DNA from 3 places in the Oceanobacillus sp. FSL W7-1293 genome. Region 2 is predicted to be linked to each of the others. Evidence: a T-box and tRNA genes for the amino acid it is inferred to sense, from the RefSeq annotation. Region 2 holds a T-box; the other regions hold tRNA genes.
What was found. A T-box is a leader RNA that pairs with one kind of tRNA and senses whether it is charged. The one in region 2 lies ahead of leuS (leucine--tRNA ligase), so its partner is inferred to be a tRNA-Leu.
Positions count from the first base shown of each region.

Region 1: it encodes a tRNA-Leu, which carries the amino acid that the T-box ahead of leuS (leucine--tRNA ligase) is inferred to sense. The anticodon was not compared.
Region 3: it encodes a tRNA-Leu, which carries the amino acid that the T-box ahead of leuS (leucine--tRNA ligase) is inferred to sense. The anticodon was not compared.

Region 1 covers NZ_CP150212.1:90,667-98,351, reverse strand. Annotated here, with positions in the region: rRNA gene MKY65_RS00505 (23S ribosomal RNA) at 1-2,916, opposite strand, end outside; rRNA gene MKY65_RS00500 (16S ribosomal RNA) at 3,114-4,675, opposite strand; tRNA gene MKY65_RS00495 (tRNA-Ala) at 4,870-4,942, opposite strand; tRNA gene MKY65_RS00490 (tRNA-Pro) at 4,967-5,043, opposite strand; tRNA gene MKY65_RS00485 (tRNA-Arg) at 5,045-5,121, opposite strand; tRNA gene MKY65_RS00480 (tRNA-Leu) at 5,125-5,213, opposite strand; tRNA gene MKY65_RS00475 (tRNA-Gly) at 5,221-5,295, opposite strand; tRNA gene MKY65_RS00470 (tRNA-Leu) at 5,321-5,405, opposite strand; tRNA gene MKY65_RS00465 (tRNA-Lys) at 5,409-5,484, opposite strand; tRNA gene MKY65_RS00460 (tRNA-Thr) at 5,500-5,575, opposite strand; tRNA gene MKY65_RS00455 (tRNA-Val) at 5,580-5,655, opposite strand; rRNA gene rrf (5S ribosomal RNA) at 5,667-5,782, opposite strand; rRNA gene MKY65_RS00445 (23S ribosomal RNA) at 5,924-7,685, opposite strand, start outside.
Region 2 covers NZ_CP150212.1:3,464,673-3,472,357, reverse strand. Annotated here, with positions in the region: gene MKY65_RS16965 (hypothetical protein) at 353-742, shown strand; gene MKY65_RS16960 (class I SAM-dependent methyltransferase) at 751-1,323, opposite strand; T-box leader at 1,562-1,785, shown strand; gene leuS (leucine--tRNA ligase) at 1,896-4,310, shown strand; gene MKY65_RS16950 (hypothetical protein) at 4,409-5,167, opposite strand; gene MKY65_RS16945 (rhodanese-like domain-containing protein) at 5,288-5,596, shown strand; rRNA gene MKY65_RS16940 (16S ribosomal RNA) at 6,058-7,619, shown strand.
Region 3 covers NZ_CP150212.1:1,143,697-1,151,381, reverse strand. Annotated here, with positions in the region: gene MKY65_RS05750 (helix-turn-helix domain-containing protein) at 1-121, opposite strand, end outside; gene MKY65_RS05745 (NAD(P)H-dependent oxidoreductase) at 323-904, shown strand; partial or broken gene MKY65_RS05740 (SDR family oxidoreductase) at 982-1,674, shown strand; gene MKY65_RS05735 (hypothetical protein) at 1,842-2,051, opposite strand; gene MKY65_RS05730 (GyrI-like domain-containing protein) at 2,115-2,573, opposite strand; gene MKY65_RS05725 (type 1 glutamine amidotransferase family protein) at 2,847-3,434, opposite strand; tRNA gene MKY65_RS05720 (tRNA-Leu) at 3,995-4,078, opposite strand; tRNA gene MKY65_RS05715 (tRNA-Leu) at 4,091-4,178, opposite strand; tRNA gene MKY65_RS05710 (tRNA-Lys) at 4,189-4,264, opposite strand; tRNA gene MKY65_RS05705 (tRNA-Gln) at 4,359-4,433, opposite strand; tRNA gene MKY65_RS05700 (tRNA-Asp) at 4,441-4,517, opposite strand; tRNA gene MKY65_RS05695 (tRNA-Glu) at 4,546-4,617, opposite strand; tRNA gene MKY65_RS05690 (tRNA-Ser) at 4,634-4,724, opposite strand; tRNA gene MKY65_RS05685 (tRNA-Asn) at 4,731-4,805, opposite strand; gene MKY65_RS05680 (SprT family protein) at 5,067-5,519, opposite strand; gene MKY65_RS05675 (catalase) at 5,967-7,460, shown strand; gene MKY65_RS05670 (Tex family protein) at 7,567-7,685, opposite strand, start outside.

The DNA of each region.
Region 1 (7,685 bases), 1.5 Mb from region 2:
AAGTCCTCAATCGATTAGTATCCGTCAGCTGCACGTGTCGCCACGCTTCCACCTCGGACCTATCAACCTCATCGTCTCTGAGGGATTTTACTCACTTAAAGTGATGGGAAGTTTCATCTTGAGGGGGGCTTCATGCTTAGATGCTTTCAGCACTTATCCTTACCACACGTAGCTACCCAGCAATGCTCCTGGCGGAACAACTGGTACACCAGCGGTGTGTCCATCCCGGTCCTCTCGTACTAAGGACAGCTCCTCTCAAACTTCCAACGCCCACGACGGATAGGGACCGAACTGTCTCACGACGTTCTGAACCCAGCTCGCGTACCGCTTTAATGGGCGAACAGCCCAACCCTTGGGACCGACTACAGCCCCAGGATGCGATGAGCCGACATCGAGGTGCCAAACCTCCCCGTCGATGTGAACTCTTGGGGGAGATAAGCCTGTTATCCCCGGGGTAGCTTTTATCCGTTGAGCGATGGCCCTTCCATGCGGAACCACCGGATCACTAAGCCCGACTTTCGTCCCTGCTCGACTTGTAGGTCTCGCAGTCAAGCTCCCTTCTGCCTTTACACTCTTCGAATGATTTCCAACCATTCTGAGGGAACCTTTGGGCGCCTCCGTTACCTTTTAGGAGGCGACCGCCCCAGTCAAACTGCCCGCCTGACACTGTCTCCGAACCGGATTACGGTCCTGGGTTAGAATGGTCATACAGTTAGGGTGGTATCCCACGGATGCCTCCACGTAAGCTGGCGCTCACGCTTCAAAGGCTCCCACCTATCCTGTACAAACTGCACAAACATTCCATATCAGGCTACAGTAAAGCTCCACGGGGTCTTTCCGTCCTGTCGCGGGTAATGCGCATCTTCACGCATAGTATAATTTCACCGGGTCTCTCGTTGAGACAGTGCCCAAGTCGTTGCACCTTTCGTGCGGGTCGGAACTTACCCGACAAGGAATTTCGCTACCTTAGGACCGTTATAGTTACGGCCGCCGTTTACTGGGGCTTCGGTTCAAAGCTTCGCTCCGAAGAGCTAACTCTTCCCCTTAACCTTCCAGCACCGGGCAGGTGTCAGCCCCTATACTTCGCCTTTCGGCTTCGCAGAGACCTGTGTTTTTGCTAAACAGTCGCTTGGGCCTATTCACTGCGGCTCACTCACAAGTGAGCACCCCTTCTCCCGAAGTTACGGGGTCATTTTGCCGAGTTCCTTAACGAGAGTTCTCCCGCTCACCTTAGGATTCTCTCCTCGCCTACCTGTGTCGGTTTGCGGTACGGGCACCTATGATCTAACTAGAGGCTTTTCTTGGCAGTGTGAAATCAGGAACTTCGGTACTCTATTTCCCTCCCCGTCACAGCTCAGAATCATGTCAGACGGATTTGCCTGTCTGACTTCCTCGCATGCTTGGACGCACATCCATCGGTGCGCACTCCTTATCCTCCTGCGTCCCCCCATTGCTCAAACAATCATGAGGTGGTACAGGAATATCAACCTGTTGTCCATCGCCTACGCCTGTCGGCCTCGGCTTAGGTCCCGACTAACCCTGAGAGGACGAGCCTTCCTCAGGAAACCTTAGGCATTCGGTGAAAGAGATTCTCACTCTTTTTTCGCTACTCATACCGGCATTCTCACTTCAAAGCGCTCCACCAGTCCTCACGGTCTGACTTCACTGCACTTTGAACGCTCTCCTACCATTGTTCGTAAGAACAATCCGCAGCTTCGGTGATACGTTTAGCCCCGGTACATTTTCGGCGCAGCGTCACTCGACCAGTGAGCTATTACGCACTCTTTCAATGATGGCTGCTTCTAAGCCAACATCCTGGTTGTCTGTGCAACGCCACATCCTTTTCCACTTAACGTATACTTTGGGACCTTAGCTGGCGGTCTGGGCTGTTTCCCTTTCGACTATGAACCTTATCACCCATAGTCTGACTCCCAAGTGTAAGTAACTGGCATTCGGAGTTTGACTGAATTCGGTAACCCGGTAGGGGCCCCTAGTCCAATCAGTGCTCTACCTCCAGTACTCTCTATCTTGAGGCTAGCCCTAAAGCTATTTCGGAGAGAACCAGCTATCTCTGTGTTCGATTGGAATTTCACCGCTACCCACACCTCATCCCCGCATTTTTCAACATACGTGGGTTCGGGCCTCCAGTCAGTGTTACCTGACCTTCACCCTGGACATGGGTAGATCACACAGTTTCGGGTCTACGACCGCATACTCATTCGCCCTGTTCAGACTCGCTTTCGCTACGGCTCCGTGTCTTCCACTTAACCTTGCATACGATCGTAACTCGCCGGTCCATTCTACAAAAGGTACGCCGTCACCCATTAACGGGCTTCGACTACTTGTAGGCACACGGTTTCAGGTTCTATTTCACTCCCCTCCCGGGGTGCTTTTCACCTTTCCCTCACGGTACTGGTTCACTATCGGTCACTAGGGAGTATTTAGCCTTGGGAGATGGTCCTCCCGGATTCCGACGGAATTCCACGTGTTCCGCCGTACTCAGGATACACTCCGGAGGAAATTCTTTTTCGATTACAGGGCTGTTACCCTCTTTGGCTGACCTTTCCAGATCGATTCATCTAAAGAATTTCTTTGTCACTCCAATGGAATGTCCTACAACCCCAAGAAGCAAGCTTCTTGGTTTGGGCTCTTTCCGTTTCGCTCGCCGCTACTCAGGAAATCGATGTTTCTTTCTCTTCCTCCAGGTACTGAGATGTTTCAGTTCCCCGGGTCTGCCTCACCTATCCTATGTATTCAGATAGATGTACTGTTCCATTACGAACAATGGGTTCCCCCATTCGGAAATCCTCGGATATAACGTTTACTTACAACTCCCCGAGGCATATCGGTGTTAGTCCCGTCCTTCATCGGCTCCTAGTGCCAAGGCATCCACCGTGCGCCCTTATTCACTTAACTAAAGTTTTTGAATAAGATGGCTGATTACAGAATGTAATCAGTTGTGTCGCTATATCAATAGCTTTTTTGCCTTATTTTTAAAGTTTGATGTCGTTGTTACTCTTATTTAGTTTTCAAGGTACAAGCTTCCTTTGAGAGAATTGCTCTCTCAAAACTGAACCAAACAACCACGTACGAATTCCGTTATATATCCTTAGAAAGGAGGTGATCCAGCCGCACCTTCCGATACGGCTACCTTGTTACGACTTCACCCCAATCATTCGTCCCACCTTCGGCGGCTGGCTCCAAAAGGTTACCTCACCGACTTCGGGTGTTACGAACTCTCGTGGTGTGACGGGCGGTGTGTACAAGACCCGGGAACGTATTCACCGCGGCATGCTGATCCGCGATTACTAGCGATTCCGGCTTCATGCAGGCGAGTTGCAGCCTGCAATCCGAACTGAGAACGGTTTTATGGGATTTGCTGGACCTCGCGGGTTCGCTTCCCTTTGTTCCGTCCATTGTAGCACGTGTGTAGCCCAGGTCATAAGGGGCATGATGATTTGACGTCATCCCCACCTTCCTCCGGTTTGTCACCGGCAGTCACCTTAGAGTGCCCAACTGAATGCTGGCAACTAAGATTAAGGGTTGCGCTCGTTGCGGGACTTAACCCAACATCTCACGACACGAGCTGACGACAACCATGCACCACCTGTCACTTTGTCCCCGAAGGGAAAACTCTATCTCTAGAGTGGTCAAAGGATGTCAAGACCTGGTAAGGTTCTTCGCGTTGCTTCGAATTAAACCACATGCTCCACCGCTTGTGCGGGTCCCCGTCAATTCTTTTGAGTTTCAGCCTTGCGGCCGTACTCCCCAGGCGGAGTGCTTAATGCGTTAACTTCAGCACTAAGGGGCGGAAACCCCCTAACACCTAGCACTCATCGTTTACGGCGTGGACTACCAGGGTATCTAATCCTGTTCGCTCCCCACGCTTTCGCTCCTCAGCGTCAGTTACAGACCAGAGAGTCGCCTTCGCCACTGGTGTTCCTCCACATCTCTACGCATTTCACCGCTACACGTGGAATTCCACTCTCCTCTTCTGCACTCAAGTCCTCCAGTTTCCAATGCACGTTTGCGGTTGAGCCGCAAGATTTCACATCAGACTTAAAGAACCGCCTGCGAGCGCTTTACGCCCAATAATTCCGGACAACGCTTGCCACCTACGTATTACCGCGGCTGCTGGCACGTAGTTAGCCGTGGCTTTCTGGTCAGGTACCGTCAAGGTACGATCAGTTACTATCATACTTGTTCTTCCCCGACAACAGAGTTTTACGATCCGAAAACCTTCATCACTCACGCGGCGTTGCTCCGTCAGACTTTCGTCCATTGCGGAAGATTCCCTACTGCTGCCTCCCGTAGGAGTCTGGGCCGTGTCTCAGTCCCAGTGTGGCCGATCACCCTCTCAGGTCGGCTACGCATCGTCGCCTTGGTGAGCCGTTACCTCACCAACTAGCTAATGCGCCGCAGGCCCATCTGTAAGTGACAGCAAAAGCCGCCTTTCAACTTTCCATCAGGTGATAGAAAGTGTTATCCGGTATTAGCTCGCGTTTCCGCGAGTTATCCCAGTCTTACAGGCAGGTTGCCTACGTGTTACTCACCCGTCCGCCGCTCGTTCCACGAACTTCCCTCCGAAGAGTTCCGTTCGCTTCCCGCGCTCGACTTGCATGTATTAGGCACGCCGCCAGCGTTCGTCCTGAGCCAAGATCAAACTCTCCATAAAAGTGTTTGAAACTTTAGCTTTCAGAAGTCAACTTCTGACTTATTTTTTAAGAAAAACGAGGTGTTTTTCTTCTTTCGTACTGGTTGTTTTGTTCAGTTTTCAAAGAGCAATTTGTTTCTGTCGTTTTTAGCGACAAGATATAATTTACCATGTTTGTAAATCATTGTCAACAACTTTTTTAATAAATTGTTGAGTGGAGCCTAGCGGGATCGAACCGCTGACCTCCTGCGTGCAAGGCAGGCGCTCTCCCAGCTGAGCTAAGGCCCCATAGATAAATTCAGTTATATTTAATGGTCGGGAAGACAGGATTCGAACCTGCGACCCCTTGGTCCCAAACCAAGTGCTCTACCAAGCTGAGCTACTTCCCGATGGCGCGCCTGAGAGGAGTCGAACCCCTAACCTCTTGATCCGTAGTCAAACGCTCTATCCAATTGAGCTACAGGCGCTTATGGTGCCGAGGACCGGAATCGAACCGGTACGGTAATCACTTACCGCAGGATTTTAAGTCCTGTGCGTCTGCCAGTTCCGCCACCCCGGCAATATTTTGGAGCGGAAGACGGGATTCGAACCCGCGACCCCCACCTTGGCAAGGTGGTGTTCTACCACTGAACTACTTCCGCATATTGCTTTTTAAATTGAAAATAGTGGTGCGGGTGGAGGGACTTGAACCCCCACGCCCGAAGGCACTAGATCCTAAGTCTAGCGCGTCTGCCAATTCCGCCACACCCGCAAATGGTGAGCCATGAAGGATTCGAACCTTCGACCCTCTGATTAAAAGTCAGATGCTCTACCGACTGAGCTAATGGCTCCTACAAAAAGGAAAATGGTGCCGGCCAGAGGACTTGAACCCCCAACCTACTGATTACAAGTCAGTTGCTCTACCAGTTGAGCTAGGCCGGCATAATGGTGGAGGATGCAGGGCTCGAACCTGCGACCCCCTGCTTGTAAGGCAGGTGCTCTCCCAGCTGAGCTAATCCTCCGGATTGATAAAGCCTGGCAACGTCCTACTCTCGCAGGGGGAAGCCCCCAACTACCATTGGCGCTAAAGAACTTAACTTCTGTGTTCGGCATGGGAACAGGTGTGACCTCTTCGCTCTCGCCACCAGACAACAAAATATGTAACTTGAAGATGTTTCCTGAAAAACAAGGACAAGTTATATTATATGCATTTTAGAATAAAAATGCAACACTTTTTTTCAAGAATTTGCACCCTGAAAACTAAATAAGAGTAACGTGACATGAAAAAACTTAGATAAGTCCTCAATCGATTAGTATCCGTCAGCTGCACGTGTCGCCACGCTTCCACCTCGGACCTATCAACCTCATCGTCTCTGAGGGATTTTACTCACTTAAAGTGATGGGAAGTTTCATCTTGAGGGGGGCTTCATGCTTAGATGCTTTCAGCACTTATCCTTACCACACGTAGCTACCCAGCAATGCTCCTGGCGGAACAACTGGTACACCAGCGGTGTGTCCATCCCGGTCCTCTCGTACTAAGGACAGCTCCTCTCAAACTTCCAACGCCCACGACGGATAGGGACCGAACTGTCTCACGACGTTCTGAACCCAGCTCGCGTACCGCTTTAATGGGCGAACAGCCCAACCCTTGGGACCGACTACAGCCCCAGGATGCGATGAGCCGACATCGAGGTGCCAAACCTCCCCGTCGATGTGAACTCTTGGGGGAGATAAGCCTGTTATCCCCGGGGTAGCTTTTATCCGTTGAGCGATGGCCCTTCCATGCGGAACCACCGGATCACTAAGCCCGACTTTCGTCCCTGCTCGACTTGTAGGTCTCGCAGTCAAGCTCCCTTCTGCCTTTACACTCTTCGAATGATTTCCAACCATTCTGAGGGAACCTTTGGGCGCCTCCGTTACCTTTTAGGAGGCGACCGCCCCAGTCAAACTGCCCGCCTGACACTGTCTCCGAACCGGATTACGGTCCTGGGTTAGAATGGTCATACAGTTAGGGTGGTATCCCACGGATGCCTCCACGTAAGCTGGCGCTCACGCTTCAAAGGCTCCCACCTATCCTGTACAAACTGCACAAACATTCCATATCAGGCTACAGTAAAGCTCCACGGGGTCTTTCCGTCCTGTCGCGGGTAATGCGCATCTTCACGCATAGTATAATTTCACCGGGTCTCTCGTTGAGACAGTGCCCAAGTCGTTGCACCTTTCGTGCGGGTCGGAACTTACCCGACAAGGAATTTCGCTACCTTAGGACCGTTATAGTTACGGCCGCCGTTTACTGGGGCTTCGGTTCAAAGCTTCGCTCCGAAGAGCTAACTCTTCCCCTTAACCTTCCAGCACCGGGCAGGTGTCAGCCCCTATACTTCGCCTTTCGGCTTCGCAGAGACCTGTGTTTTTGCTAAACAGTCGCTTGGGCCTATTCACTGCGGCTCACTCACAAGTGAGCACCCCTTCTCCCGAAGTTACGGGGTCATTTTGCCGAGTTCCTTAACGAGAGTTCTCCCGCTCACCTTAGGATTCTCTCCTCGCCTACCTGTGTCGGTTTGCGGTACGGGCACCTATGATCTAACTAGAGGCTTTTCTTGGCAGTGTGAAATCAGGAACTTCGGTACTCTATTTCCCTCCCCGTCACAGCTCAGAATCATGTCAGACGGATTTGCCTGTCTGACTTCCTCGCATGCTTGGACGCACATCCATCGGTGCGCACTCCTTATCCTCCTGCGTCCCCCCATTGCTCAAACAATCATGAGGTGGTACAGGAATATCAACCTGTTGTCCATCGCCTACGCCTGTCGGCCTCGGCTTAGGTCCCGACTAACCCTGAGAGGACGAGCCTTCCTCAGGAAACCTTAGGCATTCGGTGAAAGAGATTCTCACTCTTTTTTCGCTACTCATACCGGCATTCTCACTTCAAAGCGCTCCACCAGTCCTCACGGTCTGACTTCACTGCACTTTGAACGCTCTCCTACCATTGTTCGTAAGAACAATCCGCAGCTTCGGTGATACGTTTAGCCCCGGTACATTTTCGGCGCAGCGT
Region 2 (7,685 bases):
AAGCCATTTGTTTGATGTGGATAATAAGTTTGAATGTAGATATATTTCTTTTTATCCTCTACAGATACGCATCTTTTTATGGTAGAATAAATAAGCTGGTTACTTAAGGATAGTAATAACATAAAGAGATAAACAGGAACACTATTCTAAGTAATTTCCACGTTGTTGATTTGACAATGGGAGCAGTAACAGATGTTCCAGTAATAACTGGAATAAGTAATTGTATAAATCTGTTTTAATCTGGCTATGGATAATGGGGCATCCATACAAACAGGCGGACTTTTACAGAGAGAGAAAGTTTTGCATGTGGCGCAGAGAACTGATTTATCGTTAAAAATGGGGTTGTACTTTCATGTTGATTCAAATTGTAATAGGGATTTTATTTTTTATCGGTGTCTATATACTGATAAGCGATGAGCAAAAATGGCTGCGTCTGACAACATTTGGTTATTTTATTTTGTTAACTATTATTTTTGCAGCCGGATATATGAATCAGTTGAACAACCTGCAAGACCCTGAACTGGGCGAACTTTCTGCATTGCGCGACTGGGTTTATCTATTTGGATATTTATATTCTGTCCCGCTCATGGTTGTATCAGCTTATATTTGGATTCCCTATCCCAAAAAATATAAGACACTTCGATCCCGTGCGCTCATGATTTCTTTTATTATATTTATTATCATGACAGCCGGGCATTTCTTAAATTTATTCTTTCGATTACTATTTTTAGGAATTGCATAAGAAACGCTCTATGACACAGAGCGTTTCTTTTTTTCGATAGCGATTAAAAACGGAGCTTGATTTTGCTGATTGATAAATTGGTACCTGAGCACTTGATATTCTTTTTGATTTAATTGTGAGGCGTAAGAAAGAACCGCTTCTTTTTCTTCCTCGCCGCCCGGATGCCCATAATAAATAACCAGAACGACCAGACCGTTTGTTTTCAGTTTTTCCAATATCGCTTCAATCGAGGCGATGGTGGAGGGCGCTTTCGTAACTATTGATTTATCGCTTTTTGGTAAATAGCCAAGGTTAAAAATAGCACCGCCGAAAATATCTTCTTTAATATTGCTATGTATCTTTTCATGGCTGTCCTGAATAAGGGATACATTATGACAGCCATTTTTGTAAAGTGTCTCTTTCGTATTTTGAATGGCCTGCTCCTGGATATCAAATCCATATACCTTGCCGGAAGGACCGACAGTCTGGCTTAAAAATAATGTATCATGTCCGTTTCCGCAGGTCGCGTCGATAGCTGTATCTCCTTCTTTCAGGCTTTCTTTTAAAAGTGTATGTGCGCAGGTTAAAACATTTAATAGCATGTTACTGTCTCCTTCTGTATTTTTTCCAATGTAAATATGCTGTATTTCATTATAACAAGAAAAACGGTAAAATGTTTATTGCTCCGCTTTCAATTGAATAGTCAACAGTCTGTATTATATTTTTCCTCGAGATATGGTTTCCAATTATAAAAATAAGTGTATACTAAGAAGTAAGATACGTCAGGTCAACTTGACACGGGATATTTATTTCATTATAATTCCAGTATCTATCATAAAATGAAAGACGATGAAAAAGGATTAGTAATAGGTTTTATCAGTTTTAGAGAAGCGGTGGGTGGTGAAAACTGCTACTGATAGACGTATGAACTCACCTTTTTAGTTTGCAGTAATGAAATCAGAGTAATTACTGTCGTTTCATCAACGTTACCGATGTCAAGCGAACGCTTTTTAGCGTTAATTTGGGTGGTACCGCGGGAATAATCACAGCTTCTCGTCCCTTTATTGGGATGAGTGGCTTTTTTTATACCTGATTTTATAAAAAATCAGGATATAGATGTCCGTGCCGTATGTGATTGAACGATATAAGAGTCAGGACGAAAGGAAGGATTATAATGAGCTTTCAACATCAGGAAATCGAGAGAAAATGGCAAAAATATTGGGATAACAATCAAACTTTCAAAACAAATACATTTTCTAATAAAGAGAAATTTTATGCGCTTGATATGTTCCCTTATCCATCCGGCCAAGGGCTGCACGTTGGCCATCCGGAAGGTTATACGGCAACAGATATTTTAGCCAGAATGAAAAGAATGCAAGGATATGAAGTTATGCATCCGATGGGCTGGGACGCTTTTGGACTTCCGGCAGAGCAATATGCCATTGATACAGGAAATAGCCCTAAAGAATTTACAGAAGCAAATATTCAAACCTTTAAGAGACAGATTAAAGAGTTAGGCTTTTCTTATGATTGGGACCGGGAAATCAATACAACAGACCCCCATTATTATAAGTGGACACAATGGATTTTCAAAAAGCTTTATGAAAATGATTTGGCTTATATGGATGAAGTGGCTGTCAACTGGTGTCCTGCTCTTGGAACGGTGCTTGCCAATGAAGAAGTAATTGATGGGAAGAGTGAACGCGGAGGGCATCCGGTAGTCCGTAAACCGATGAAGCAGTGGATGCTTAAAATAACGGCGTACGCAGATCGACTGCTTTCTGATTTGGAAGAATTGGATTGGCCGGAAAGCCTGAAGGAAATGCAGCGTAACTGGATTGGGCGTTCAGAAGGGGCTGAGGTGACCTTCTCCATTGAAGGACATGAGGAAACCTTTACTGTATTTACAACACGTCCGGATACATTGTTCGGAGCAACGTACGCTGTTATGGCACCAGAACATGATTTTGTTAAAAAAATTACAACCGCAGCACAAAAAGAAGCTGTGGAAAAATATTTACATGACGTACAAACGAAGTCTGATTTAGAGCGTACAGATCTTGCCAAAGAAAAAACAGGTGTATTTACGGGAGCCTATGCGATTAATCCTGTTAATGGAGAGAAGATGCCGATTTGGGTAGCAGACTATGTATTGATGAGTTATGGAAGCGGAGCAATTATGGCAGTTCCTGGACATGACGAGCGTGACTATGAATTTGCTTCTGTATTTAATCTGCCAATCAGAGAAGTAGTCGCTGGCGGAAATATAGATGAGGAAGCTTATACAGGAGACGGCCCCCATGTTAATTCTGGATTTTTAGATGGACTGGATAAAGATGAGGCTATTTCTAAAATGATTGAATGGCTGGAAGAAAATAAAAAAGGAACAAAGAAAATCACGTATCGTTTGCGTGACTGGCTTTTTGCAAGGCAGCGTTATTGGGGAGAGCCGATTCCGATCATTCATTGGGAAGATGGCAGCATGACTGCTGTGCCGGATGAGGAGCTTCCATTGGAACTTCCGGAAATGACCGAGATTAAACCATCGGGAACTGGAGAATCTCCGCTTGCCACGAATGGAGATTGGGTAAATGTAGTTGACCCGGAAACAGGAATGAAGGGCAGAAGAGAAACAAATACGATGCCGCAATGGGCCGGCAGCTGCTGGTACTTCCTGCGCTATGTTGATCCGCATAATACGGAACAGCTTGCTGATCCAAAAGCATTGGAAGAATGGCTTCCAATCGACATATATATCGGCGGAGCAGAGCATGCCGTGCTTCACTTGTTATACGCACGTTTCTGGCATAAATTCCTTTATGATATCGGAGTTGTTTCCACGAAGGAGCCTTTCCAAAAATTATTTAACCAAGGGATGATTCTTGGAGAAGGTAATGAGAAAATGAGTAAATCAAAAGGAAATGTTGTTAATCCGGATGATATTATTTCTTCTCATGGCGCAGATACGTTAAGATTATATGAAATGTTTATGGGGCCATTAGATGCTTCTGTTGCCTGGTCAACAAATGGTTTAGATGGATCCCGGCGTTTCTTGGATCGTGTTTGGAGACTGTATATCAATGATGATAATTCATTAACAGATAAGATTACAGATGAAGCTGCAACAGAATTGGATAAGGTTTATCATGAAACGGTTAAGAAAGTGACAGAGGACTTTGAGAATCTTCACTTTAATACTGGTATTTCTCAAATGATGGTATTTGTGAATGAATGCTACAAAGCTGAATCAATCCCGAAAAATTACGCAGAAGGCTTTGTGAAGCTTCTTTCTCCAGTCGCTCCGCATATGTGTGAAGAGATTTGGCAAAAGCTAGGCAATGAAGATTCTATAAGCCTTGCTGGCTGGCCTGCTTACGATGAATCGAAGCTGGTGGAAGAAGAAGTAGAGGTTGTTTTACAGGTGATGGGCAAGGTACGTGCGAAACTAAGCGTTCCAGCAGGCACTGAAAAAGACGACCTTGAAAAACTGGCTTTAAATCAAGAAAGTATAAAAAAATGGCTGGAAGGAAAGACAATTCGAAAAGTGATTGTTGTTCCAGATAAACTTGTTAATGTTGTAGCTAATTAATCCATTTTTTCTCTAACTGAAAACCGGACTATAATCATAATTCGCTTGGCGGGAATTGATTATAGTCCGGTTTTTCTATGTTTTCTTTATAAAAAATACTAACTGGAGGAATTATCCAAACGCGGAAGATCTGTTTGCAAGTCTGTTTCTAGCAGCATCCATTTCTCCTCATCATACATCCAAATCGATTCCACGGTTCCAATTCCGTCTGCATGATAAGCACCACTTATTTGCTGAAAGCTTTTAAGACCTTTTTGACCTTCATCGTCTAAGTCAATGATGTCAAAAAATGCAACAGGATCAATCATGAGTGTTGTAGGTTCCAGAAGTTTACCCTGCTTATCGTATAGCTTTAAGCGGATATATTCTTCTTTTTGACCCGAGACATCTAAAATGATGGGGTCTTCATTTGGAAGCAATTGAATGGACGCTCGAAAACCATCCATAAATTCCCCTTTTACCGGCTGCTCTATTGGAAGTGGAAGCTCGATAAAATCATCTTTTTCCCATTGATTTAACTGAGAAGTATATAATCCGCCGCTTCCGCCGGTAGGACTCTGATAAAGAATATCCATGACACCGCTGTGAGTTAAATCCGCAAAATGTAATTCGGGATCGTAGCCTCCGCCATAGTTTATCCGCCATGTTTTATCAGTAGAAGGACTGGAAATCTCAACCCAAATATCTTGATAATAAACACCATCTGCAGCAAATAATTTTCCTTTTAACTCTAACAGTTCTTTCTCTCCATCTCCTGTAACATCCTCTTCATACGTTTGGATTAGCATCGTATCATTTGAAGCTGCTTCTGCCGGAGCGAAAAAGAGAGCTAAAAACAATAAACTGATATAAGCCATCAATAACACCTTCTATTCATAAAATGATTAAGTTTTGCCTTAGTTTAATCAAACGATTTGAATCCTATTCATAATGCATTTAATATAATAAAGAAGGAAAATAGAAGGAGATGAGAGAAAATGGCAGATATAAAAGAGCTTACCCCGGCAGAAGTGGATACTATCAGAGAAAACGATAATATTCAGTTGATTGATGTCAGAGAAGATGAAGAAGTAGCGCAAGGAATCATTGAAAATGCTTTGCATATTCCTTTAGGCGATATACCGGCTGCTTATGAGGAATTAGATAAAGATAAGGAATATATTATGATTTGCCGGTCTGGAAGAAGAAGCCACAACGCTACCGCTTTTTTACAAGAGCAAGGGTTTAATGTATCAAACATGAGCGGCGGAATGCTGGAGTGGGATGGAGAAATTATTATTAAATAATTCCATAAGTGTGATGAATATATAGACTTTATAGAAGATATTCCGCGGGAAAATAAAATCTCGCGGGATTTTTAGGTTTAGCAGGAGTAAAGTAACCAGACTATACGAGATTTATAATTTAATGAAGGGAGTACAAAAAAGGACATAATACAGCTTTATTTAATCCCTTCAGTTAGATAAAAAGAAATTTTCTCGTTTTGTGTTGACTTAATTTGTCGATAATGATATAATAAATTTCCAACGTTGAGTTAACGCTTTTGTAAAAATAATTTTATAAAAAAGTTGTTGACGCAGCATTGGTTATCTGATATATTAATAAAGTTGCTGATTTGAAACAGCGACAAACAAATTGCTCTTTGAAAACTGAACAAAACAACCAGTACGAAAGAAGAAAAACACCTCGTTTTTCTTAAAGAAATAAAGTCAGAAGTTGACTTCTGAAAGCTAAAGTTTCAAACACTTTTATGGAGAGTTTGATCTTGGCTCAGGACGAACGCTGGCGGCGTGCCTAATACATGCAAGTCGAGCGCGGGAAGCGAACGGAACTCTTCGGAGGGAAGTTCGTGGAACGAGCGGCGGACGGGTGAGTAACACGTAGGCAACCTGCCTGTAAGACTGGGATAACTCGCGGAAACGCGAGCTAATACCGGATAACACTTTCTATCACCTGATGGAAAGTTGAAAGGCGGCTTTTGCTGTCACTTACAGATGGGCCTGCGGCGCATTAGCTAGTTGGTGAGGTAACGGCTCACCAAGGCGACGATGCGTAGCCGACCTGAGAGGGTGATCGGCCACACTGGGACTGAGACACGGCCCAGACTCCTACGGGAGGCAGCAGTAGGGAATCTTCCGCAATGGACGAAAGTCTGACGGAGCAACGCCGCGTGAGTGATGAAGGTTTTCGGATCGTAAAACTCTGTTGTCGGGGAAGAACAAGTATGATAGTAACTGATCGTACCTTGACGGTACCTGACCAGAAAGCCACGGCTAACTACGTGCCAGCAGCCGCGGTAATACGTAGGTGGCAAGCGTTGTCCGGAATTATTGGGCGTAAAGCGCTCGCAGGCGGTTCTTTAAGTCTGATGTGAAATCTTGCGGCTCAACCGCAAACGTGCATTGGAAACTGGAGGACTTGAGTGCAGAAGAGGAGAGTGGAATTCCACGTGTAGCGGTGAAATGCGTAGAGATGTGGAGGAACACCAGTGGCGAAGGCGACTCTCTGGTCTGTAACTGACGCTGAGGAGCGAAAGCGTGGGGAGCGAACAGGATTAGATACCCTGGTAGTCCACGCCGTAAACGATGAGTGCTAGGTGTTAGGGGGTTTCCGCCCCTTAGTGCTGAAGTTAACGCATTAAGCACTCCGCCTGGGGAGTACGGCCGCAAGGCTGAAACTCAAAAGAATTGACGGGGACCCGCACAAGCGGTGGAGCATGTGGTTTAATTCGAAGCAACGCGAAGAACCTTACCAGGTCTTGACATCCTTTGACCACTCTAGAGATAGAGCTTTCCCTTCGGGGACAAAGTGACAGGTGGTGCATGGTTGTCGTCAGCTCGTGTCGTGAGATGTTGGGTTAAGTCCCGCAACGAGCGCAACCCTTAATCTTAGTTGCCAGCATTCAGTTGGGCACTCTAAGGTGACTGCCGGTGACAAACCGGAGGAAGGTGGGGATGACGTCAAATCATCATGCCCCTTATGACCTGGGCTACACACGTGCTACAATGGACGGAACAAAGGGAAGCGAACCCGCGAGGTCCAGCAAATCCCATAAAACCGTTCTCAGTTCGGATTGCAGGCTGCAACTCGCCTGCATGAAGCCGGAATCGCTAGTAATCGCGGATCAGCATGCCGCGGTGAATACGTTCCCGGGTCTTGTACACACCGCCCGTCACACCACGAGAGTTCGTAACACCCGAAGTCGGTGAGGTAACCTTTTGGAGCCAGCCGCCGAAGGTGGGACGAATGATTGGGGTGAAGTCGTAACAAGGTAGCCGTATCGGAAGGTGCGGCTGGATCACCTCCTTTCTAAGGATTAAAAGGAACGTCGATTAAGTTCGCCACATCCTGTGGCAACATCGACATAACCCACAT
Region 3 (7,685 bases), 2.3 Mb from region 2:
GCAGTTCACTAAAACGCAATTTTTCGTTTTCCATAAGATGAAATAAAATAATCGGTTTCCACTTACCCACAATAATATCTAACGCAACTTGAAGCTCTCCACAATTTTTACCTGTCGTTATATTCTTCACGTTTCAACCGCTCCTTTATAAATATATGCATGAATCCCTTATATACCAAATGGTTTCCTAAAAGTAACTAGGTATAAATAAAGTGCCTTCTTCACAAAAAGAAACTTTAGGTTTATTATAACTCTTGTAATCAAATTAATACAAACTTATGATTTGATTCATTTCATATATATTTATACGGAGGGTTAAAACATGACTAGAATTGGTATTATTACAGGAAGCACACGTGATGTACGTGTTAATTTACAAGTGGCAGAATGGATTAAAGATTTTGCAGATAATAAAGATGTGGATGCAGAATTTGAAATTGTTGATATAAAAGAAAGCGGGCTGGGACGTTTCAACGAAGCAATTCCGCCGCTTATGACAAATAAAGAATACGCAACAGAAGAACAAAGTGCATGGTCAAGAAAAATTGATTCGTTTGACGGGTTTATTTTTGTCACACCGGAATATAATAAAAATTTCCCTTCTGGCCTTAAGGATCATTTAGATTATTTAGGTTCGGAGTGGCATCATAAAGCAGCAGGCATCGTAAGCTATGGCTCTACGCTTGGTATCGCAGCTTCTCTTGCACTGCGTACAACGTTATCTAATTTAAAAGTAGCTACAGTTGAACCACAAGGCGCATTCAGCTTATTTAATGACTTTGAGAACATGGCAACTTTCGCACCAATGGAAGTGCATAAACCAAGATTTGGCGAAATGATTGATGATGTTGTTGCTTGGTCCAATGCCCTTAAATCTGTGAGAAAAGAAAAGGCCCTTGTATAAGTAAATCGTAAAAAAATCATTTATCCTAAATAATAATGGAAAAGAGGAGAGTGTAAAATGAAACTGACAAACAAAAAATAGTTATTATTGGCGGCTCCTCTGGTATTGGATTAGAAACAGCGAAATTAGCTGTTGAGCAAGGTGCGGAAGTAGTAATTGCCGGCCGTTCTGAAGAAAAATTACAACAAGCAAAAGCAGAAATCGGTTCTGAAGTAACAACGTATAGCCTGGATTTCACCATTGAAAAAGAGGTTCAAGCATTTTTTTACAAAATTGGAAAACTTGATTCGCTAGTGGTGACCGCAGGAATTGCGACCTATGGAAACTTCCTTGAAACGGATACTGCGCAGGATCGTCAATTGTTTGACGGGAAGTTCTGGGGACAGTATCATGCTGCAAAATATGCTGCACCAAATCTTCCTGAAGATGGTTCCATTACACTCTTCTCCGGAGTCGTAGCATTTAAAGCGATTGAAGGTGCTTCTGCACTTGGCGCCGTTAATGCTGCAATATCCAGCCTAGGCCAAACATTGGCGTTGGAATTGGCACCCATCCGAGTGAATGTTGTTTCTCCTGGGGTCATCGACACACCATCACGTTATGGCATGCCTGAAGAAGAACGAAAAGCATTCTATGACGCCATTGCAGAACAATTGCCGCTCAATCGTGCCGGCCAGCCAGAAGATGTAGCTGAAGGTGTTATTTATTTACTGCGTAATCACTTTTCCACTGGAGAGATCCTTCACGTGGAAGGCGGACACAGGTTGATTTACTCAAATAGGATACAGATAAAGAAATCCTATCCGCTTATGCTGCAGGGGGTTATCAAAGAACGGTTTTTACTTTCTTCGGAAAAGAATAAGCACTCACTTCGATTATTGGAAGGAGTGCTTGTTTTATTTCAGCGGGTTAAAGCCTTTGACATAATGTTTAACAATTAATGTATCTTCTCTTTGGATTTTGATACAAGATACACTAGAGGGCCGCCAAAAATCAATCCAGCTGCGCACGTGCCTAAAAATACAGCTGTATATGAGATTAATTCAATCTCTCTTCCTAAAAAATAATCAATTATGATACGGCCAATGGTTATAATTGCGGGAAATGCAAGCGACCAAAACAAGATAATTTTTAATCCTTTTGACACATTATCCCTCCACAACAAACTTATAATTCTTCATATACCTATCAACTAAAAAAGATTTATAACCTACTTTATAGGTATTAAAATTTCAAAATCAGATTCTCCATTTAAATATTTTTCATGCTTTATTGGTAATTCATCATAATAATCAACACCTTCTTCTTTAAAAGGTGTATAATCGCTTTCTTTTATCCATTTCATTATGTTTTCATAAGTACCTTCAATACTTTCACCATTATACTTTGCTACTAGATAGGTCATTTCAGGTATATTAATCTCAACCATGTTATCAAGCAGAGGTTGCTTGTCCTGTACTTCATAAACAGAATAGTAAGTAAAACCATCTGGTCGAAGGTGATAAGATAAACCGAGCCTTATTCCAGGATTCACAGGATAATCAAACTCTTTCACTCTGCTCATTGAGTTTTCAATCACCGTTTTTATCGTTTCAAAATCAGTAAAAGAAACATCGCATTTCAAACCCATTGCACGATATGCCGGAAGCGTTTTAATTTCATATTCCATATTATGCTTAAAGCTCCTCTCTTATTAGTAATAAAATACTACTTTTTTTCAACCTACTATAATGAACGGCCTTATGTCAATGTAAACGATCAACAAAAGAAATCGCTTACTAGATAAAAAAGGGGGGCAATTCACCAGTCACTCTTCTTCCAACAATGACCAAAAAATGTTCAGTTACATCTGTATATTCTTCTCGACAAATACTGGACTGATTCAGGCAAAAAAAGCACACATTTTACATTGATTAAACAATCCATTTCAAGCAAAAATGAACTAAAATGGACCCCCATATTTTTCACAATAATGATAAAATCCATACTTATACATATACATCATTCTTTTAATGTTTTCAGAAGTATCAAATGCAACCAATTCCAAAACTAAATGCGTAAATTCAATAGGAGCTGTTCCGTTTGCAGTGACTAAATTTTTATCTTTTACTGCTTGCTGCTGAAAAAAACTGCTCTTAGCATGATAATTCTCATAGTCATTCCAAGCATCAACAGAATTCCCCGTATGATTATAATCATTTAGAAAACCATTTTTTGCTAAATAGTCAACTCCACCGCATATAGCACCTAGAGGTATATTATTTTGAAATGCAGTTTTGATTAAATGGAAAAGCTTTTTATGATCATTATTCCATGTATTCCCGCCTACCATTACCAATAGATTAAAATCCTCAGGTTCCGAACCAATGATATAATCGACAGCAGTTTTAAAACCGCCAATGGAACTTACCGTATCCTCTAAAGAAATCGTATGAACCGACCAATCCTCACTCTGATTTAATGTTGATGATAAATAAGCACCTTCCCAATCTGCGTATTCGTCCAGGATAAGAAATAAAGCCTGTTTCATAAGCATCACACCACCCGTTAATAATTTACAACCTTGCAGTGATTGCCTCATTTAACTCATTTATAAAATCGCTACATTCTTATTTATTAAAGTAATTATACCAAAAAAGATTTATATTATGAATATTATAAATTTTTTATTGAGCTGGTTTATTGGGTTTACATTCTTTCAAGTCAATATGTTCCAGCAACTAGAGATATTTTTAACAGGCGCATCGAAAAATTGGTGAACACGTTAACCTTGAAGCTATCTACTGACATGATTTAAGGTATTCTCCCGTTGCTTTACTAGTTCCTCAAGGCGAAGAACACGTAACCTTTAAAGAACGCCTGGGTCGCTCATCCATTACTATGATAATTAATGTTTAGTTGTTCTCTAGTAAGCAAAGAGAAACTGCTGATAAATTAGATGATTTATTCTAAATCCAAACATTGCGATTTTACCATATATTTACATGGCATCGAAATGGCATCAGTAAAACAAAAAAGCACCCATAGAATGAGTGCATAAAAAAATATCAAAGGTCTGGAACCCTTGATATGACTGGTTTTTACATATGATGCGGTCGGTGGGATTTGAACCCACACGGGTTATTCACCCACCAGGCCCTCAACCTGGCGCGTCTGCCATTCCGCCACGACCGCATGATATAAAAATGGTGCGGATGAAGGGAGTCGAACCCCCACGTCCTTAACGGACACTGGAGCCTGATTCCAGCGCGTCTGCCAATTCCGCCACATCCGCAAAATAAAAATGGTGAGCCATGAAGGATTCGAACCTTCGACCCTCTGATTAAAAGTCAGATGCTCTACCGACTGAGCTAATGGCTCCTATATATGACAGGTCATTATTTATAGTCCCTATCAATAAAAAAATACTATTATCTGTAATAGTATTATCATGTATTCCTTCTAAAAAAGAAAATGGCTGGGCCACCAGGATTCGAACCTGGGGTACACGGGATCAAAACCCGATGCCTTACCGCTTGGCTATGGCCCAACTATAATGGCGGTCCGGACGGGACTCGAACCCGCGACCTCCTGCGTGACAGGCAGGCATTCTAACCAACTGAACTACCGGACCAATTATTTATTTTGATTTCTTAGAAAGATGACCCGTACGGGATTCGAACCCGTGTTACCGCCGTGAAAGGGCGGTGTCTTAACCGCTTGACCAACGGGCCATTATGAAAATTAAAATGGCGGAGAAGGAGGGATTTGAACCCTCGCGCCGCTTACACGACCTACACCCTTAGCAGGGGCGCCTCTTCAGCCACTTGAGTACTTCTCCAAATAATGGCTCCACAGGTAGGATTCGAACCTACGACCGATCGGTTAACAGCCGATTGCTCTACCACTGAGCTACTGTGGAATATAAAAGTAATCAGTCACTATCTATGTAATATCCTAATTACGCAACAACAAGAAATATCATACAATATATCCTGTTTTTTGTCAACAAAAACTGTTAAATTTCTTAAAAAGTTTTTTTGCTTAGAGAGTTATTCAAAAATCCAAGCCATTCGACAAAGCTGCAGACAGGACATTCGCAATGAATGAAAACTGTCATTTCATATCAGCTACATTAATTTATCATGGATAATATTATTCGTCAATACTTAATTGAAAAAAATTAAATCAGATGTAATTTCCCCCTGCATTTTCCACATCGGTACCTGGATACATCCACTTTCCTTACTCTTTTATAAACCATTTTACATTTTTGGCATTCATATGTATGCCGGTAACGCTGCTGATTCGAAGGAAGCTGTTTACAATGACGGGGAGAGCCTGTTTTTGCAAGCAATTCTCTAAAATCTTTATCCCGATGCTGGTAACCTTTTCCTTCAATATGCAAATGATAATGACAAAGCTCGTGCTTTATAATCCCGTGAAACTCTTCCTTATCAGATTCCAGTACATATTTGGGATTCAATTCAATTAATCGTTTACTCGGGATATATCTTCCGCCAGTTGTCCGCAGACGGGAGTTAAATCGTACTTTGTCCATAAACGTTTTATTAAAGAAAGCTTCTGACAACTGGTTAACTAACTGATACAATTCTTCATCCGGCATTGGGTTCATACGTTTCATCCTCCAACATAAAAGAACATTTCATTATTTTAATATTTTTCTTACCTTCCTTAACCATTCCAAAACGTACCTCTTTTATTATACGCCATCAGAAATTTCAACAAAAACTGTTTAACTGATGACAACTTATTTTAACATAAAGAAGGAGCTATCGGAACATTTATTCTCTATATAATACTACCTCATTCCTCTTATTTATTCTCATTTACAAAACGTAATTGAGAAAGAGTAGAATCATTTATTCAATATATTATTTTATTTTAAAAGAAAACAGCATGTTGCTAGTATTTGTTTAGAAATACGACTTTAACCGGCAAGAAAGACTTCTATATAAGATTAAAAAAATGTCATTCAAATTAAACAAGAATATTAATAGCAATCTACTATTTATTATGTTATTATAATAATTGTATTTAATATATAGGAGGGAAACTATCTATGAGTGAAAAAAGAAAAATGACCACTGCATTTGGCGCTCCTGTTCCAAATGATGATGATTCTAAAACGGCCGGTAAACGTGGTCCATTATTAATGGAAGATTTTTGGTTTCTTGAAAAGCTTGCACACTTTGATCGTGAAGTAATTCCTGAGCGCCGTATGCACGCAAAAGGATCCGGAGCTTATGGAACATTAACGATTACTAACGACATTACTAAATATACAAAAGCAAAAGTCTTCTCTGAAGTCGGGAAGAAAACAGACATGTTTATCCGTTTCTCTACCGTAGCTGGGGAACGCGGAGCTGCTGATGCAGAACGCGATATCCGCGGTACTGCGATGAAATTCTACACAGAAGAAGGAAACTGGGACTTAGTCGGTAATAATACGCCTGTATTCTTTATGAGAGACCCTAAACGTTTCCCAGATTTAAACCACGTTGTAAAACGTGATCCAAAAACAAATATGAAGAATGCTGATGCAAACTGGGATTTCTGGTCTAATTTACCAGAAGCACTTCATCAGGTAACTGTTGTTATGTCTGACCGCGGGATTCCAAAATCTTACCGCAACATGCACTTATTCGGAAGCCATGCATACAGCTTATATAATGAAAATAACGAGCGCGTATGGGTGAAATTCCACTTCAGAACACAGCAAGGTATCGAAAACCTTACAAACGAAGAAGCTGCAAAAGTTGTCGGTGAAGACCGCGAAAGTCACCAACGTGATTTGTATACTGCTATTGAAGAAGGAAACTTCCCTAAATGGAAAATGTACATTCAGGTTATGACTGAAGAAGAAGCTAAAAATATGCCTTACAATCCATTCGATTTAACAAAAGTATGGTACAAAGATGAATTCCCGCTTATCGAAGTTGGCGAATTAGAACTGAATAAAAACCCGGAAAACTATCATGAAGAAGTAGAACAGGCTGCATTTGCTCCTACAAACATTGTTCCTGGCATTGGTTTCTCTCCAGATAAAATGTTGCAAGGCCGTCTATTCTCTTATGGAGATGCACAGCGCTACCGTCTAGGCGTGAACCACTGGCAAATCCCTGTTAACTATCCGAAAAACGCGAAAAACTTCCACCCATATCATCGTGACGGTGCAATGCGTGTTGTCCCTTACACTGGCGGACAAGTCAGCTACAGCCCGAACCAATATGGAGAATGGGAAGACAGCAAAGAGCATCAGGAGCCTGCATTACAGCTGGGTACAGATGTAGATGCTGATTACTTTGATTTTGATGAGGACGACGCGTTTTACTACGAACAGCCTGGTAAGCTATTCCGCTTAATGTCTGATGAGCAGAAACAAGCTCTTTTCCAAAATACAGCGGATGATATTGCTCCAGCAACAAAATCAGTAAAACTTCGTCACATCAATAATTGCTATAAAGCTGATCCAGAATACGGAAAAGGCGTTGCAGAAGCAATTGGCATCTCTCTTGATGAAGTGGAAGCTGCTAACGAAGAATCTGTAAAATAATAGCAAATAAAAAAGACCTCTCCTAATCTAAGGCGAGCGTCTTTTTTTATGGTTGAAAAAGGGGAACTTCCCAGCATGGAAGCTCCCTTATCTTATTTATATATCTTTATTGAATCATTGAAAGCGCGATTCTTCCTTTTTGAACATTTACATCATCGACCCAGACGGTGACTACATCACCAACAGAAGCGACATCCATGGGATGCTTGACGAACTGCTTGGACA